Regions from separate parts of the Cronobacter turicensis genome, predicted to be linked through region 1. Evidence: predicted binding sites of a transcription regulator. Region 1 holds the regulator's gene; the other holds the start of a gene.
What was found. Region 1 encodes PurR, which represses purine synthesis genes. Its sites were predicted from a motif close to CANGCAAACGTTTGCNTG; they were not measured.

Region 1 (9,083 bases):
TGATCATAAACGGCAGGGCGGCGAGAAAACCGTCCCTGATCGCGACCACGTGACGCTGCGAACCCATCGCGCCCGCCAGCGGCGTGATTTTGTTTTCAATAACATGGACCATACTCTGGTACAGACTCATGAGGCGTTTCCTTTATCAGGCAGGGGGGAATAGCGCTCAGTTTGAAACAAAATGGAAACCGGTTTCCATGTGTCTGTGGCCTGATTGTTGCCGCGATCACTTTTATGAAAGGAAACGTCGTGAAAGCGTGAGTAGTATCACAAAGCGGGGAAGAGTGAGTGGCAAAAAGCCCCCGGCATGCGCCGGGGTGAATGCTTAACGGGCGACGCGCAGGCCGTTTTCCACGCCGCGGCTAAAGACCACTTGCCACAGCTGGATATCCCGCGCGCGAAAGGCGCCCGCGCAGGCGTTGAGATAATAGGTAAACATGCGTTTAAACCGCTCAGAGTAGTTATCGGCTATCTCCGGCCATGCGTCGAGGAAACGCGCATACCAGGCCATCAGCGTTTTATCGTAGTCCGCGCCAAAGTTATGCCAGTCTTCCATCACGAAGTGCGGCTCGCTGGCGGCCGCAATCTGGCGCGCCGACGGCAGGCAGCCGTTCGGGAAGATATACTTGTCGATCCACGGGTCAACGTTGTTATCGGTTTTCCGCGAGCCGATGGTATGCAGCAGGAAGAGACCGTCAGGCTTGAGGTTACGGTCGGCGACGTCAAAATAGGTGGCGTAGTTTTTCGGGCCGACATGCTCAAACATACCGACCGACACGATGCGGTCGAACTGGGAATCGAGATCGCGATAATCCTGCAACAGAATGGTGACGTCCAGCCCTTCGCAACGCGCCTGGGCCATTTTCTGCTGCTCCGCGGAAATGGTCACGCCGGTGACCGACACGCCATAGTGCCGCGCCGCGAACGCCGCCAGACCGCCCCAGCCACAGCCGATATCCAGCAGCGTCATGCCAGGCTTAAGCGCCAGTTTATCGCAGATAAGCTTCAGCTTCGCCTGCTGGGCGTCCTCAAGGTTATCGGCCTCTTTCCAGTAGCCGCAGGAGTACTGCATATACGGGTCGAGCATCCGACTGAAGAGATCGTTGCCAAGATCGTAATGCTCTTTGCCGACAATCCAGGCGCGTTTTTTGGATTGCAAATTAAACAGACGCGCGCTGAGAATGCGCAGCGTATCTTTCAGATGGTGCGGCAGCTGATCTTCCAGCCCCGCGCGCAGCACTTTGGTGAAGAAGAGATCGAGACGCTCGCACTCCCACCAGCCGTCCATATAGCTTTCGCCAAGACCGAGAGAACCTTCCTGCAAAACTCGCTTAAAAAAGTCAGGGTTTTTCACCTGAATGTCGGAAGGGGCTGCGCCGTTAACGGCGATCCCGGCCCGGCTGAGCAGTTCAGTTGCGATGCGATACCAGTGATTGTCCGGTATGCTGACTTCTTCTATACACGATGAACTCATAGCTTCTCCATCACTGATGTGATCAGAACCTTCAAACAGCGTAGTCGCAATTTTCGGTATGTGAGAAATATCACGGAAAGGTCCGCGAGCCTGATATCCGACGTAGAACAGAGGAAGGGAGATGACCCTTGCCAGAAATGTCATTCCAAATAAAAACGGGAGCCAGCGGCTCCCGTTACTACATAATATTTATGCTAATTATCGTAGAGCCGCGAACCAGTATAGGCCTCGCTTTACGATGATTCAACCGTTGACCGTTAGCAAGCTAATCACAAAATTTCATATTATCACGCGACTGATGACTGCGTGACCCGATGACGCCCGCGCAGCAGGAACCCAAGCCCCGCCAGTAGTACGGTTGCCAGCATGACGCTGGTGGTCGAAAGCAGCGGCGTGGCGACCAGCCATGACACCACCAGACTTGCCACAAAACAGAGCCCAAGCTGGAGCGTATTTTGCAGCGCGGCGGCGCGTCCGGTGGCCTGCGGGAACGGCAACAGCGCAGCGGCGACCACAATCGGGTAGATGGCGCCGTTCGCCATGGCCATCAGGCAGAAGGGGATGAGCAGGGTGGTGAGCGTAACCGCCTCGCTTAATCCCACAAGCCAGGTGGCGAGTACGCTCAACGCAAAGCCTGCCAGCAGCCACGGCAGCAGCGTCTCACCCTGCCATTTTTGCAGCGCGCTGCGACAGCCGTAACCGCCTATCAGAAATGCGATGGTTTGCGGCACATAGCTCAGGCCAATCACCGCCGGGCTGTAGCCCATCTCATGCAGGATAAACGGCGAGCCGGTGAGCCAGGCGAAAAAGCTGGCGGAGCAGGCGGCGTAAATCAGCACATTGCCGCTGTAGACGCGCGAGCGCAGCAGCATCATAAAGCTCAGCGGTTCGCCGCCTTTATTGCCCTGCGGCGCGCCCGAAGGCAGACGCAGCGCCGGAATAATCAGCAATACCGTGATGGCAAACAGCACCACGAAAATCGCCTGCCAGGAAAAGTGGTTCAGGATCCAGCTGCCCAGCAGCGGCGCCAGCGCCGGAGAAAGGCCGACCAGCGGCATGATGGTCGCGAAAATGCGGCGCGCCTGCTGCGCCGGGTAGCGGTCGGTCACCAGCGCCTGCCAGCTCACCGCGGCGGAGCAGACCCCCACGGCCTGAATAAAGCGCAGCGCCAGCAGCGCGCCTGCGCTCTCTACCCAGACGGTGCCAAGGCAGGCGAGGGCGAAAATCCCCAGCCCCGCCAGCAGTACCGGACGGCGGCCAAAACGGTCAGAGAGGGGGCCCCAGACCAGCTGCGCCAGCGCGAATCCCGCCAGAAACAGGCTCAGCGAGGCGCTGATGGCCGATGGCGCCGTGTGTAAGTCCGCCTCGATAACGGCGAACGCGGGCAGGTACATATCGGTCGCCAGAAAGCCGAGCACGCTCAGCCCGGCCAGCCAGCAAAGAAATCCTTTATCAGGTCGCATCACAATGACTCACTTCTTAATACGCGAAAGAGCCCGGAGTGTACGGAGTGCAAACCGGCTTGTGAAACGCTAATATTTGCCGTTTCCATTCAAAAATTTTGCAGGCAGAAAATGTGGTCTGAATATTCTCTGGAAGTCGTCGACGCCGTCGCGCGCACTGGCAGCTTCACCGCGGCGGCGGCGGAACTGCACCGCGTGCCTTCTGCCGTGAGCTATACGGTGCGTCAGCTTGAGGAATGGCTCGCGGTGTCGCTCTTTGAGCGACGCCATCGCGATGTGGTGCTGACGCCTGCGGGCGCCTGGTTTTTACGCGAGGGGCGTTCTGTTATCAAAAAAATGATGATCACCCGTCAGCAGTGCCAGCAGATAGCCAACGGCTGGCGCGGGCAGCTTTCCATCGCGGTGGACAATATCGTGCGGCCTGAGCGCACCCGCCAGCTGGTGCTCGATTTCTACCGGCACTTTTCCGATGTCGAGTTGCAGGTGTCGCAGGAGGTGTTTAACGGCGTCTGGGATGCGCTGGCGGATGGGCGCGTGGAACTTGCCATCGGCGCCACGCAGGCGATCCCGGTGGGCGGGCGGTTCGCGTTCCGCGATATGGGCATGCTGAGCTGGCGCTGCGTGGTGGCGCATCATCATCCGCTGGCGCAGCATGAAGGCGCGCTAAGCGATGACAGGCTGCGTGATTACCCGTCGCTGGTGCTGGAAGATACCTCGCGATCGCTGCCCAAACGCATCACCTGGCTGCTGGATAACCAGCGACGCGTGGTGGTGCCGGACTGGCACTGCGCCGCTGATGCGCTTAGCGAAGGGCTCTGTATCGGCATGGTGCCGACGCATTTCGCCAAGCCATGGCTGGATCGCGAAGAGTGGCGCGCGCTGACGCTGGAAAACCCGTTCCCGGACGCCGCCTGCTGCCTGACGTGGCGACAAAGCGACGCCTCGCCCGCGCTGCGCTGGCTGCTTGATTATCTGGGGGACAGTGAAACGCTGAACAAGGAGTGGCTGCGGGAGCCGCAGTGATACGGCTCCCGGAAGGGATTAACGACGATAGTCGCGGAACGGGCCGTCCGCCACCGAGCGGCGTTCGATAAGGCGCGGGTGCACCTCGATGGTCTGCGACTCTTCGCGTTTGTTAACGATGCGATCGAGCAGCATATTGAACGCGGTCTGGCCCAGCGTCTCTTTCGGCTGATGGATTGTCGTCAGCGCCGGGCTGAAGAAGCGGGCGTTGCGTACGTTATCGTAGCCGATAATCGAAATATCCTGCGGCACGCGCAGGCCCATCTCATCGGCCGCGCAGATAGCGCCCATCGCCATGATATCGCCGCCGCAGAAGACGGCGGTAGGGCGCTGCGGCTGCGAGAGGATCTGCTGCATCGCGCGATAACCGGATTCCGGTTCGAAATCGCCCTGCACGATCCAGTTCTCCGGCACCTTGATGGCCGCTTCTTCCAGCGCTTTCATGAAGCCGGAAAAACGCCCGACGCCGGTGTTGCGCTCAAGCTGCCCCGGGATCACGCCGATATCGCGATGGCCGCGCTCGATAAGATAACGCCCCGCGAGATAACCGCCCTGGAACGCGTTATCGATAACCGAGTCGGTGAAATCCGCTTTAGCTTCGCCCCAGTCCATCACCACCATCGGGATATGACGGTACTCTTCGAGCGTGGACAGCAGCGGCTCCGGGTATTCCGAACACATCACCAGCAGGCCGTCGACGCGCTTTTGCGCCATCATCGACAGATACGCGCGCTGTTTTTCCAGATTGTTATGCGCATTACCGAGGATCAGCGTATAGCCTTTTGCAAAGCAGCTGTTTTCTACAGCTTCGATGATTTCTGCAAAGTAGGGCGCTTCGCTACTGGTCGCCAGCAGCCCGATAGATTTGGTGTGGTTCACCTTCAGGCTGCGCGCCACGGCGCTTGGCGAATAATGTAATTCTTTGATAGCCGCCCATACCGCGTTGCGCGTCTCTTCCGCCACAAAACGGGTTTTGTTAATTACATGTGAGACTGTTGTTGTGGAAACGTTGGCTCGCTTCGCGACGTCTTTAATTGTTGCCATTAATAATCACTCCAGACCCCTGGCTGAGCCCTGCAAAATCACGGGTTAATCGTTTGCCTGTACACACCCCTGTTTGCCACGAGGGGACGTGCGGCATGCCGGGAAACGCGACATTTATCGTGAGGAGGGGTCGATGGCCGGTACCGAATAAAGTAGCGACGAATTTTGGCTTATCTTTATCGAAAGGGGAAGAGGGAAAACGCATATCTGGTTAAATGTCGCAGGATTTTTCGGCCCGTTTATGCAAAAATGCGCACTACCTGATTTTTATGGGGTCTTTAAGGAGAATACCATGAGTACCGATCTGAAATTTTCGCTGGTCACTACCCTTGTTGTGCTGGGTCTTATTGTGGCGGGCGCTTTTACCGCCATCCTGCATTAAGCGCCAGGCGGGAGTGCGCCTGCGTTCTCCCGCTTTCTTATACCATTCCTGCGCTTAAACGCCTTTCGCTCGCCGTTCCCTTTCTTTTTCACGCTATTTCCTTATGATTCGCTAATAACAATTTTTGCGTGTTCTTTAACACTCGCGCAATAATATTTTGCTGTTTTTGTCACTTATCTTTTCCGACTGAAAGTGCCATCCTTTCTGCATCCTGCTGTAACGTCGGGCATTCCCCGGCGCTGTTGTACAATTTCTGGAGCAATGAATGAAAGTCAATTTCCCGTTACTGGCACTGGCGATTGGTGCTTTTGGCATTGGCACGACCGAGTTTTCCCCGATGGGGCTGTTGCCGGTAATAGCGAACGGCGTCAACGTCTCGATTCCGGCCGCCGGTATGCTGATAAGCGCTTACGCGGTTGGCGTGATGGTGGGGGCGCCGTTGATGACGCTCCTGTTGTCGCACCGCGCACGACGCAGCGCGCTGATTTTCCTGATGGCGATTTTTACGCTCGGCAACGTGCTCTCGGCGCTGGCGCCGGATTACATGACGCTGATGGCCTCGCGTATTCTCACCAGCCTTAACCACGGCGCGTTTTTCGGGCTCGGCTCGGTCGTGGCGGCAAGCGTGGTGCCGAAGCATAAACAGGCGAGCGCCGTCGCGACGATGTTTATGGGGCTGACCATCGCCAATATCGGCGGGGTGCCGGCGGCGACCTGGCTTGGCGAAACTATTGGCTGGCGGATGTCGTTCCTGGCGACCGCGGGCCTTGGGCTGGTGGCGATGGCGAGCCTCTGGCTCTCCCTGCCGAAAGGCGGCGGCGGCGAGCGTCCGGATGTGAAAAGCGAACTCGCGGTGCTGATGCGCCCGCAGGTAGTGAGCGCGCTGCTGACCACGGTGCTCGGAGCGGGCGCGATGTTCACGCTCTATACCTATATCGCGCCGGTGCTGCACCATATCACTGACGCCAGCGCGGCGTTCGTCACCGCCATGCTGGTGCTGATAGGCGTAGGGTTTTCCATCGGCAACTATCTGGGCGGCCGCCTCGCGGACCGCTCGGTGAGCGGCACCCTGAAGGGGTTCCTGATGCTGCTTATCATCATCATGGCGGCGATCCCGTGGTTGGCGCAGACGGAAATCGGCGCGGCCGTTAGCATGGTGGTGTGGGGCGCGGCGACGTTCGCCGTGGTGCCGCCGCTGCAGATGCGCGTGATGCGCGTCGCCAGTGAAGCGCCAGGCCTGTCGTCATCGGTCAATATCGGTGCGTTTAACCTTGGCAACGCGCTTGGCGCGGCGGCGGGGGGCGCTGTTATTCACGCGGGCTTCGGCTATAGCGTGGTGCCGGTGATGGGGGCGCTGATTGCCGCGCTCGGCCTGCTGCTGGTGCTGCTCTCCAGCCGTCGCGAGGCGCAAACGGCGTGCAGCGCCGAATAACATAAGCGCAGTAAAAAAAGAAAACGGAGAAGGGCGACCTTCTCCGTTTTTTTGATGTGCATAAACCGATTAGCGAATGGTGCGCGGCGTCATCACCCGGCGCGCGCCGACATAGTGACGCTGCCAGTAATCTTCGCTCAGCGATGTTATCTGGATTTCCTGACCGCTACGCGGCGACTGAATAAACTTGCCGTTGCCGACATAGACGCCGACGTGATCGGCAGTGCCGCGGCCCTGGGTGCGGAAGAACACCAGATCGCCGCTTTCGAGCTCGCCACGGTTAACCGGGGCGGCGTCGCGCAGGTGATACATTTCGTTGGCGGTGCGCGGAATGCGGAATTTCACCAGATCTTTATACGCATACCAGACCAGGCCGCTGCAGTCGAAACCGGTGCGGGGCGAAGCGCCGCCCCAGTGATACGGCTTGCCGATCTGGTTCATCAGCTTGTTCATGGCGGTCGTCTGGGCTTTTTTCACGCGCGCTTTGTGGGCATCCGCGATAGTCAGCGGCCCGCTGACGCATTTAGTTTTGCGATTTTTACGCGTTTTGCTACAGGTCTGCGCACTCAGTCGGTTGCTGGCCTGTTTAACGGAAGTAGTGGAAGCGCGGCGGGAAGCGGTTTTACTGACGGTAGAAGTGGTCTTGCTGGTGCGTTTTGCGGTGGTGTTTCGCTTCTCGCTGGCGGTTTTCGCCGTTTTCGTTTTAGTCTTCGTTTCGTTGTTGCTTTTTTTGGCGGTTTTTGTGCTGGTTTTCTTTTTCACCGTACTGGCGTGCGCCTTTTGTACCTTCGAGGCGCGCGTCTGCTCCGACGCCTGCGCGCATGGCGCAAATGCCAGTGATGAAGTCATTAATAAAGCACAGAGCGTAAGAGCAATTTTTGTTTTGCGCGCCACTGAGCATTCCCCTGCATAAAGCCGGCAATCATGCCAACGGATGAATTTTAAGAGCTTGCTGATTCTAATCTAAAAAATTGTCCGAAGTTAAGCAGCAAATCGTCTTTACCGCGCAGTTTCGTTAACCGGCGCACTCTTTTTAGCCAGTTGCCGCTGCGTGGATGCGCATTTTAGCGCGCCTCCTCAGAGGAGAATATCGGCAGCATACAGAAAAGTGTTATTATTTGCTTCTCTTTCACCACGGCACGGCGCCGGGCTTAAGCGCAAGATTATGCATTTTCGGGACGCTCCGGAGCCGCTACAATGTAAAGCTAACGCCGTAATGACGCTTGAGGAAGTAAGACAATGAGCACTACGCTTGAAAAAATTCAACGCCAGATCGCTGAAAACCCGATTCTGCTGTACATGAAAGGCTCCCCGAAACTGCCGAGCTGCGGCTTCTCCGCGCAGGCGGTACAGGCGCTGTCCGCCTGCGGCGAGCGTTTTGCGTATGTCGATATCCTGCAAAACCCGGATATCCGCGCGGAACTGCCGAAATACGCTAACTGGCCGACCTTCCCGCAGCTGTGGGTGGATGGCGAGCTGGTCGGCGGTTGCGACATCATTATTGAAATGTATCAGCGCGGCGAACTGCAGCCGCTGATCAAAGAGACGGCAGCGAAGCACAACCCGGCAACCCCGGACGCGGAATAATCCCGTCGCGCCTTATCGCGCAGATAAAAAAGCGGCCCTGGAGGCCGCTTTTTTTTTGCGCTGCGTTAGCTCACTCGCCGTCTTGCGGCGTCGCGTCTTCTGCGGCGAGCGGCGGCACCGGCCAGCCGCCCAGGCGTTTCCAGCGGTTGACGATTTCGCAAAACAGCAGGGCGGTTTGTTCTGTGTCATAGAGCGCCGAGTGCGCCTGGGCGCTGTCAAACGGCATGCCCGCCGCGATGCACGCTTTCGCCAGTACTGTCTGACCCAGCGCCAGCCCGCTTAACGCCGCGGTGTCGAAGGTCACAAACGGGTGGAACGGGTTTCGTTTGAGCGACGCGCGCTCCGCGGCCGCCATCATAAAGCTGTGATCGAACGTGGCATTATGCGCCACCATGATCGCGCGGTTGCAGTTGCTCTCTTTCATGCCCTTGCGCACCATTTTAAAAATAGCGTGCAGCGCGTCATATTCGCTGACGGCGCCGCGCAACGGGTTATGCGGATCAATACCGTTAAACGCCAGCGCTTCGGGCTGGAGGATGGCGCCTTCAAAGGGCTCAACGTGAAAATGCAGTGTTTCATCGGGGGTGAGCCAGCCGTCGGCATCCATTTTCAGCGTCACGGCGGCGATTTCCAGCAGCGCGTCGGTTTTGGCGTTAAAACCGGCGGTTTCCACATCGA
Region 2 (9,083 bases), 1.2 Mb from region 1:
TGCGCGTGCCCAAGCGCGGTAAGCGCCGCGACCGTCGCCAGCTCCCGGCTTTTCAGCGACAGTCCCGGCCTGCTGTAGACATCGCCGAAGCCGAATTCAATGACGTAGCGCCCCAGATCCGGCGCGATATCGGCCAGCGCTTTGATAACATTTTCACCTGCTGCGCCGTCGATTTCGGACAGTCGCGCAAGGCCCGTGTCATAACGTGATGAGGTCATACCGTTCTCCTTTTGTGTGGTTCGGATAACGGTAAGGCTTCGAGTTAACTCCAGGTCAAGCGCTGTTTTTTAACAGCGTCTCGTCGTAGTACGCCATTTTGTCTTTAAGGCGCGCCAGATGCTCAGCCTGCTCCGCCAGCCGCGCTTCGAGCCGCTGGGCGTGCTGCGCCAGCAGTTCACGACGCGCGCCCGCCGTCATCTCTCCTTGCGCGCGCAGCATGGCGTAGCGCTGGATCTCCTCAAGCGGCATATCGGTCGCTTTCAGGCGTTTAATAAATGCCGCCCAGTCGAGATCCGAGCGATGATAGTCGCGATGTCCGCTGGCGTTACGGGCCGGCACCAGCAGCCCCAGCTTTTCGTAATAGCGCAGCGTATGAACGCCAAGGCCAGTCAGCGTGGCGAATTCCTGAATACGCATGGCGGTCTCCTGTATGCCGTCGCCCCATAAAAAAAGGCCGCGCGAGGCGGCCTTCATCGGTGTGTGAACGCTTACGCGTAAACCGGGAAGCGTGCGCAGATATCCAGCACTTTACCTTTGACGCGCTCAATAACCGCTTCATCATGGATGTTGTCCAGGATGTCGCACATCCAGCCTGCCAGCTCTTTCACTTCCGCTTCTTTAAAGCCGCGGCGAGTCACAGACGGAGAACCGATACGGATACCGGAGGTCACGAACGGGCTCTTCGGATCGTTCGGCACGCTGTTTTTGTTCACAGTGATGTTGGCGCGGCCCAGGGCAGCGTCAGCATCTTTACCGGTCAGGTTTTTATCCACCAGATCCAGCAGGAACAGGTGGTTTTCCGTACCGCCGGAAACGACTTTGTAACCGCGTTCCAGGAACACTTCCACCATCGCTTTCGCGTTTTTGGCCACCTGCTGCTGGTAGGTTTTGAACTCTGGCTCCATCGCTTCTTTCAGCGCGACCGCTTTCGCCGCGATAACGTGCATCAGCGGGCCGCCCTGCGCGCTCGGGAACACGGCAGAGTTCAGTTTTTTGTACAGCTCTTCGCTGCCGCCTTTGGCGAGGATGAGACCGCCGCGCGGGCCTGCCAGCGTTTTGTGCGTCGTGGTGGTCACCACATGCGCGTGCGGAACCGGGTTCGGATAGACGCCAGCGGCAATCAGGCCCGCCACGTGCGCCATGTCGACGAACAGGTACGCGCCGATGCTGTCAGCGATTTCGCGCATTTTTGCCCAGTCAACGATGCCGGAGTAAGCGGAGAAACCACCGATGATCATTTTCGGTTTGTGCGTCTGCGCCTGCTTCGCCATGTCTTCGTAATCGATTTTGCCTGACTCATCGATACCGTAAGGGATGATGTTGTAGAGCTTACCGGAGAAGTTGACCGGGGAGCCGTGCGTCAGGTGACCGCCCTGCGCCAGGTTCATACCCAGCACGGTATCGCCCGGTTGCAGCAGCGCGGTGTAGACCGCGAAGTTGGCCTGCGAGCCGGAGTGCGGCTGCACGTTAGCGTAGTCGGCTCCGAACAGTTCCTTAGCGCGATCGATCGCCAGTTGCTCAACGATATCGACGTATTCACAGCCGCCGTAGTAGCGTTTGCCCGGGTAACCTTCGGCATATTTGTTGGTCAGCTGAGAGCCCTGCGCCTGCATCACGCGCGGGCTGGTGTAGTTTTCGGAGGCGATCAGTTCGATGTGCTCTTCCTGACGTACTTTTTCCTGCTCCATAGCCTGCCACAGTTCGGCATCATAATCGGCAATGTTCATTTCACGCTTTAACATCCGCATCTCCTGACTCAGCTGACAATAAAATGTACTGCAATTAGGGGCCCTTTTGGGGCGACGGCCAACAGTGTAAACCGATTGGCAGGATGAAGATAGGTCTTGACAGAGGTTTTTACGCAAACGATTGGCATGGCGTGGCGCAAGGGTTTGAACGATTAAGCAAACGCACGGTTTACGCGACTTATTTTCACGTTGAACCGGCCTTTTTTTCATCTGTGATGCGCATCATTCATAAGCCTGATAAAACCATTTACAACGTGCAGGTATTTTTTATAAGATGCATTTAAAATACATTTTATAAAAACCGGAAGGAAGCAATCATGCTGGATAGTCAAACCATCGCCGTCGTGAAATCCACCATCCCGCTGCTGGCGCAGACTGGCCCGAAACTCACCGCTCACTTTTATGACCGGATGTTTACGCATAACCCGGAGCTGAAAGAGATTTTCAACATGAGCAACCAGCGCAATGGCGATCAGCGTGAAGCGCTGTTCAACGCTATTTGCGCCTACGCCGCCAACATTGAAAATCTCGCGGCTCTGCTGCCTGCGGTGGAGAAAATCGCGCAAAAACATACCAGTTTTAATATCAAACCGGCGCAGTACAACATCGTGGGCGAGCACCTGCTGGCGACGCTCGACGAGATGTTCAGCCCAGGCCAGGAGGTGCTGGATGCCTGGGGTAAAGCCTACGGCGTGTTAGCGGGCGTGTTTATCACTCGCGAAGCCGAGATTTACCAGAGCAACGCCCGGAAAACCGGCGGCTGGGAAGGCACACGCGAATTTCGCATCGTGAGTAAAACGCCGCAGAGCGCGATTGTCACAAGCTTTGAGCTGGAGCCGGTGGATGGCGGCCCGGTCGCTGATTACCTGCCCGGCCAGTACACCGCCGTCTGGATCAAGCCGCAGGAGTTCGCGCATCAGGAGATTCGCCAGTATTCGCTTACCCGCAAGCCGAATGGCAAAAGCTATCGCATCGCGGTGAAACGCGAAGGCGAAGGCCAGGTGTCGAACTGGCTGCACCAGCATGCGCAGCCGGGCGATGTGATTCATCTGGCCGCCCCGGCGGGTGATTTCTTTATGGATGTCGAGCCGCAGACGCCGGTGACGCTTATCTCCGCGGGCGTGGGTCAGACGCCGATGCTGGCGATGCTCGATACGCTGGCAAGCGCGCAGCATCCGGCGCAGGTGAACTGGTATCACGCGGCGGAAAGCGGCGACGTGCATGCGTTTACCGATGAAGTGGCGCAGCTTGGCGCGAAACTGCCCCGCTTTACCCGCCACGTCTGGTATCGCGTGCCGAGCGACGCCGATCGCAGCGCGGGCCGTTACAACAGCGAAGGGTTGATGGCGCTTCGCGATCATGAGGCGCACGTGACCACGCCCGGCATGCAGTTTTATGTCTGCGGCCCGGTGAAATTTATGCAGTTCGCCGCGGAGCAGTTAGTGAGCCTGGGCGTGAATAAAGAGAACATTCATTACGAGTGTTTCGGCCCGCATAAGGTGTTGTAAGGGTTCGGCGTTTTGTGCGCGGTTCGGCGAGTGCGAAGCGCACCCACTACCTTCGCCAACATCCTGTAGGGTGGGTAAGCGCAGCGCACCCACCATTTACTTGCGCGCCCCATGAACGCCGGACATAAAAAAAGCAGGTCCACGGACCTGCTTTTTTTGTTTGCCGCGCACGCTTAAATCGCGGCGTCGTCTTCCTCGCCGGTACGGATACGCACCACGCGCGCGACGTCGAAAACGAAAATCTTGCCGTCGCCGATTTTACCGGTCTGGGCGGTACGGATAATCGTATCCACGCAGGTATCGACGATATCGTCGGTCACCACGATCTCGATTTTCACCTTCGGCAGGAAATCCACCATATACTCTGCGCCGCGATAGAGCTCGGTATGCCCTTTCTGACGACCAAACCCTTTCACTTCGGTCACCGTCATCCCGGTGATCCCGACTTCCGCCAGCGCTTCACGTACGTCATCGAGTTTGAAGGGTTTAATAATCGCATCAATCTTTTTCATGGTGGATCCTTAATTCCTGCCAGCGCCTGCACGGCGATTCAATTCGCGTAATCGGTTGCTCAAATTACCATACCTTGCGGCGGTTTGGGCATCAAAAACTACTCTTTAAAATCATTCGCCTCAAGCTCATGGCGGGCCAGTAATTTATAGAATTCCGTGCGGTTGCGCCCGGCCATCCGCGCGGCGTGCGTCACGTTGCCTTTGGTGATTTGCAGCAGCTTGCGCAGGTAGTTGAGCTCAAACTGATTGCGCGCCTCGACAAACGTCGGCAGCACCGTGTTTTCGCCCTCCAGCGCCTGCTCCACCAGCGCTTCGCTAATGACGGGCGCGGAGGTTAGCGCCACGCACTGCTCAATCACGTTCACCAGCTGGCGCACGTTGCCCGGCCAGCTCGCCGCCATCAAACGCTTCATCGCATCGGTAGAGAAGCTGCGCACGAACGGCTTATGCCGGTCTGCCGCCTGACGCAGCAGATGGTTGGCGAGCAGCGGGATATCTTCCGCCCGCTCCTGCAATGCCGGGATCTTTAAGTTCACTACGTTCAGGCGATAAAAGAGATCTTCACGAAACTCGCCGCGCGCCATCGCCTTCGGCAGATCGCGGTGGGTAGCGGAGATAATCCGCACGTTGATATCAATATCGCGGTTACTGCCGAGCGGGCGCACTTTGCGCTCCTGCAATACGCGCAGCAGTTTGACCTGCAACGGCACCGGCATATCGCCAATCTCATCCAGAAACAGCGTGCCGCCTTCCGCCGCCTGAAACAGCCCTTCACGACTGCTGACCGCGCCGGTAAACGCGCCGCGCGCGTGGCCGAACAGCTCGGACTCCAGCAATTGCTCCGGCAACGCGCCGCAGTTAATAGCGATAAATGCGTTTTTAGCGCGCGGGCTGGCGTTATGGATAGCCTGCGCCAGAATCTCTTTCCCGGTGCCGCTCTGGCCGTTAATCAGCACGCTGACGTCCGACTGCGCCACCATATGCGCCTGCTCCAGGAGGCGCAGCATCGCCGGGCTGCGGGTGACAATCGTCTCCCGCCACTGCTCGTCGCCCGCAGGCGCGGCATGGGCCAGCGCGTCGTCGATAGCTTTATACAGCGCGTCTTTATCCACCGGCTTGGTGAGAAAGCTGAAAACGCCCTGCTGGGTCGCGGCGACCGCATCGGGGATCGAGCCGTGCGCGGTCAGAATGATCACCGGCATGCCCGGCTGGAGCTTCTGGATCTCGGCGAAAAGCTGCATGCCGTCCATTTCATCCATCCGCAAATCGCTAATCACCAGATCGATTTTCTCGCGCCCTAAAATGCGCAGCCCTTCATGGCCGCTTTCGGCGGTCTCGACCGTAAACCCTTCGCTGGTCAGGCGCAGGCCCAGCAGTTTCAGCAGGCCCGGATCGTCATCCACCAGCAACAGGCGCGCGGGTTTATGCTGCGTCATGGTTTGGTCTCCTCCTGCGTAGGCGCAGCGCCCTTATCGGCTGGCGCGGCGTTGTCTTTCTCCGCGTCCTCCGGGCTGTGGCTGCTGTCCTGAATATAGCCGCCCGCGCTTTTGCGCGTGGAGAGCTGCCGTTCGATATCGGTCAGGTTTTCCAGCTTGCGGGTGGTGAGCTCAAGCTGGCTGCGCAGGTGGCGCTGCTGCTCGCGCAGGGCGTCCAGCTCGCTGTCGGTGCTTTCCTGAAGCTTGCTGTAGCGGCCGCGCTCTTCCGAGAGGGCGAGCTGCGCCGCCTGGCCGTCGCGCCAGGCCTCATACAGCGGGCGCACGTGCGCGGGGATCTCGCCGGCGGTGGCGCTGAGCGTCGTGAGATAGCCGCGGCGCTCGGCAGGCGTGATACGGGCGTTGGCGAGCAAAATGCCGCGCCGGAAGGCGTGCTGCCAGGTGTCGTCCGGGAAACGACGCGCCTGCGCGCGCGCCTCGGCAGGCGCAAGACGTTCCGCGCAGTCCATGCCGCGCAGCCAGAACAGCGGGTTATTCTCGACATTTGTGCCGGAGAGCTGCCAGATGCCTGAACACTCGGTAAAGAGAAAATCCGCCAGCTGTTGTTCCGGCATTTTAGGATCGTGCGTTTGTTTGATGTGGCTCGAAACCGGGCTTTGCACGCAGCCTGCCAGAAGGCATGGCAACAGTACGGAACACGCCCGCGTGCGAAGAGAGAAAAACGGTGTGCCGCGCGAGCGCAGGCTGCGCCATGCGCTTACCAGACGTGAATTCATTTTTTTAATCGTTCCGGGTCAAAGAGCGGTAATGCGATACGAAAACAGACGTCGGCGGTGTCATCCTCCACCAGACGCAGTTCGCCGTGCATACGTCGGATGCAATCCTGTGCGATGCTCAGGCCCAGGCCGCTGCCTTTCACCGCCCCTTTACGTTGATGGCTTCCCTGATAAAAGGGCTCAAAAATCATTTGCCGTTCCGCCTCAGGAATGGGCGTGCCGGTATTCGCCACCTCAATACATACCGTATTGTTAAGGCGGCGGCTACGCAGATAAATGGTACCGGATTCGCGTCCGTAGTGCACCGCATTGGAGTAGAGATTATCCAGCACGCTCATCAGCAGCATCGGCTCCGCCAGACAAGGCGCGTCAGCCAGCGACACGTCGGTATGCATCATTTTAGCCCGCGCCGGCAGACTGTGTGAGGTGATAACCATCTCCACCAGCGGCGCCAGATCCACTTTTTCAAGCTCCACCGCGCCGCCAGCCAGTTTGCGATTGTAATCAAGCAGTTGTTCTATCAGCGTTTGCAGGTTGCGGCTGCTGGTATCGAGAATTTCCACCACTTCGCGCTGCTCCGCAGTGAGCGGCCCGACGACCTGATCGGCAAGCAGTTCGGTGCCCTCGCGCATGCTGGCGAGCGGCGTTTTTAATTCATGGGAGATATGACGCAGAAACTGGTGGCGCTGGGATTCAAGCCACGCGAGACGTTCGCTTAACCAGATAATGCGCTGACCCACCGATCGCAGTTCGCGCGGACCTTTAAACATTATCGTGGTGCCGGGCGATTTCCCCTCGCCCAGCCGGTTGATCATCCGCTCGATGCCTTTGACCGGGCCGATAATCATTCGCGTAAAGAGCAGCACCAGCGCGAGGCTTGCGAGAAACAGCGCCAGCGCCTGCCAGCCAAACAGCCGACCGCGCGCGGCAATCTCTTGCTGAAGCTGCTGGCCGCGGGCGTAAATGACGGCGCGGGTGGCCTGCACCAGACGCGTATTCGTATCGGCGAACGCTTCCAGACGCGCGGCGGCGTCCGGCTTCGGGCCGCTGTTATGACACTCCAGCGACGCCAGATCCACCAGACTCTGGCGCAGGGCTTTGTAGAGTTTCGCATCGGGCAGCACGCCCGCCTGCGCCTCCAGCATCCGGGAATAGCGCTGGCGCTGGCTTTCGTAGACTTTCGCCAGGGTGACGTCATCCAGTACGCAGTACTGGCGGTAGCTGCGTTCCATTTCGAGCGCGATATTGGTCATCGCCTCGCTGCGCCGGGCGTCCATCTGGGTCAGCGTGTTGGTCTGCGCCGCCTGGGCGCTTAACGTGTTGAGGCTCTGCCAGGCCTGCCAGGCGAGAAACAGCAGCGGCACCATCACCAGTAAGAAAGCCATCATGACCAGTTGGCGAAGCGAGCGGGGAAAAGCAGGCCAGCGTTTCACAGCGTTATCCCGAAGTGGTTGCAAAAGCCCGATGCTAACCGAGAGGCGCGCCGGTGCAAAGCCAAACGCAAAAAACAACAAAGGCAGGGGATTAACCCTGCCTTTGTGATGGAATCAGGCGGTGCCTTACTCAACGTGTCGCCCGGGGTTCTGAAATAGCAGCGCTATGATCAGCAGTTGGACGGCAGGCACCTTTTAGTGCGTCATTCGAAGTTTATGTAGCGCTCGCTATGGGGCTGACATAAGAAGGTGAATGAGCCACTGACTGTTATTATGCAGTAACCGTGCCAGGTTTTCTACATAAATCATAACTGTCTGTTATATAATGCATTTAATTATATGAGCCGCTTCAAAGTTTCGCGTTATTTTTGACCAGAGTGTCGCTAAACCCCAACACTTCCCTCGCTGCTTTTTATGGCCCATATAAATCAATGAGTTAAATGTCGCAAATTAGAGACACCGTGATCCTGCCGTTGTCGCAATTTACCGACACATACCGAAATCGCACAGGGCTGAGAAAGACGCGCAAAGATAAAAGGCCTCTTGCGAGGCCTTTATCAGGATTAAAACGAACGGGATTAACCGAGCTGTTTGCGCGCGTTGCGGAAAATGCGCATCCACGGGCTGTCCTCGCCCCAGTTCGCCGGATGCCAGGAGTTCGCCACGGTGCGGAACACGCGTTCCGGGTGCGGCATCATGATAGTGACGCGCCCGCTTTCGCTGGTCACCGCCGTGATCCCGTTCGGGGAGCCGTTCGGGTTCGCCGGGTAGGTTTCCGTCACTGCGCCGAAGTTATCGATATAGCGCAGCGCCACCAGGCCTTTGCTCTCAAGCGCCGCCAGATGCGCGTCGTCGCGCACTTCCACGCGGCCTTCGCCGTGAGAAACCGCAATCGGCATATGGGAGCCGGTCATGCCGTCCAGCAGCAGCGACGGGCTGGCGGTCACTTCCACCAGGCTGAAGCGCGCTTCAAAACGATCGGACTGGTTACGCACAAAGCGCGGCCACAGTTCGCTGCCGGGGATCAGTTCACGCAGATTGGACATCATCTGGCAGCCGTTACAGACCCCAAGCGCCAGCGTCTGCGGACGGTGGAAAAACTCGGTGAACTCGTCACGCACGCGGTCATTGAACAGGATGGATTTCGCCCAGCCTTCGCCTGCGCCCAGCACGTCGCCGTAAGAGAAGCCGCCGCAGGCGACGAGCGTATGGAAATCGCCGAGACCGCGACGACCGGCAAGCAGATCGCTCATATGCACATCGATAGCCTCAAAGCCCGCGCGGTGGAACGCTGCCGCCATCTCGACATGAGAGTTAACGCCCTGCTCGCGCAGTACCGCGACTTTCGGGCGCGCGCCGGTGGCGATAAACGGCGCGGCGATATCTTCTTTGATATCGAACGTCAGTTTCACGTTGAGGCCCGGATCGCTGTCATTGGCTTTCGCCTGATGTTC

Region 2: a site for PurR is predicted at 2,078-2,095, ahead of glyA (serine hydroxymethyltransferase). Genes of this name have one in related genera too.

Annotation. Positions count from the first base shown of each region.
Region 1 covers NZ_CP165997.1:2,286,995-2,296,077, reverse strand. The annotation lists gene AB8W27_RS10980 (PTS sugar transporter subunit IIC) at 1-130, opposite strand, end outside; gene cfa (cyclopropane fatty acyl phospholipid synthase) at 326-1,474, opposite strand; gene punC (purine nucleoside transporter PunC) at 1,762-2,937, opposite strand; gene punR (DNA-binding transcriptional activator PunR) at 3,049-3,960, shown strand; gene purR (HTH-type transcriptional repressor PurR) at 3,979-5,004, opposite strand; gene AB8W27_RS10955 (YnhF family membrane protein) at 5,297-5,386, shown strand; gene AB8W27_RS10950 (MFS transporter) at 5,652-6,818, shown strand; gene AB8W27_RS10945 (C40 family peptidase) at 6,888-7,712, opposite strand; gene AB8W27_RS10940 (Grx4 family monothiol glutaredoxin) at 8,058-8,405, shown strand; gene rnt (ribonuclease T) at 8,476-9,083, opposite strand, start outside.
Region 2 covers NZ_CP165997.1:1,080,199-1,089,281, reverse strand. The annotation lists gene AB8W27_RS05275 (carboxymuconolactone decarboxylase family protein) at 1-218, opposite strand, end outside; gene AB8W27_RS05270 (MerR family transcriptional regulator) at 274-636, opposite strand; gene glyA (serine hydroxymethyltransferase) at 708-1,961, opposite strand; gene hmpA (NO-inducible flavohemoprotein) at 2,285-3,475, shown strand; gene glnB (nitrogen regulatory protein P-II) at 3,649-3,987, opposite strand; gene glrR (two-component system response regulator GlrR) at 4,086-5,423, opposite strand; gene qseG (two-component system QseEF-associated lipoprotein QseG) at 5,420-6,196, opposite strand; gene AB8W27_RS05240 (HAMP domain-containing sensor histidine kinase) at 6,193-7,629, opposite strand; gene purL (phosphoribosylformylglycinamidine synthase) at 8,208-9,083, opposite strand, start outside.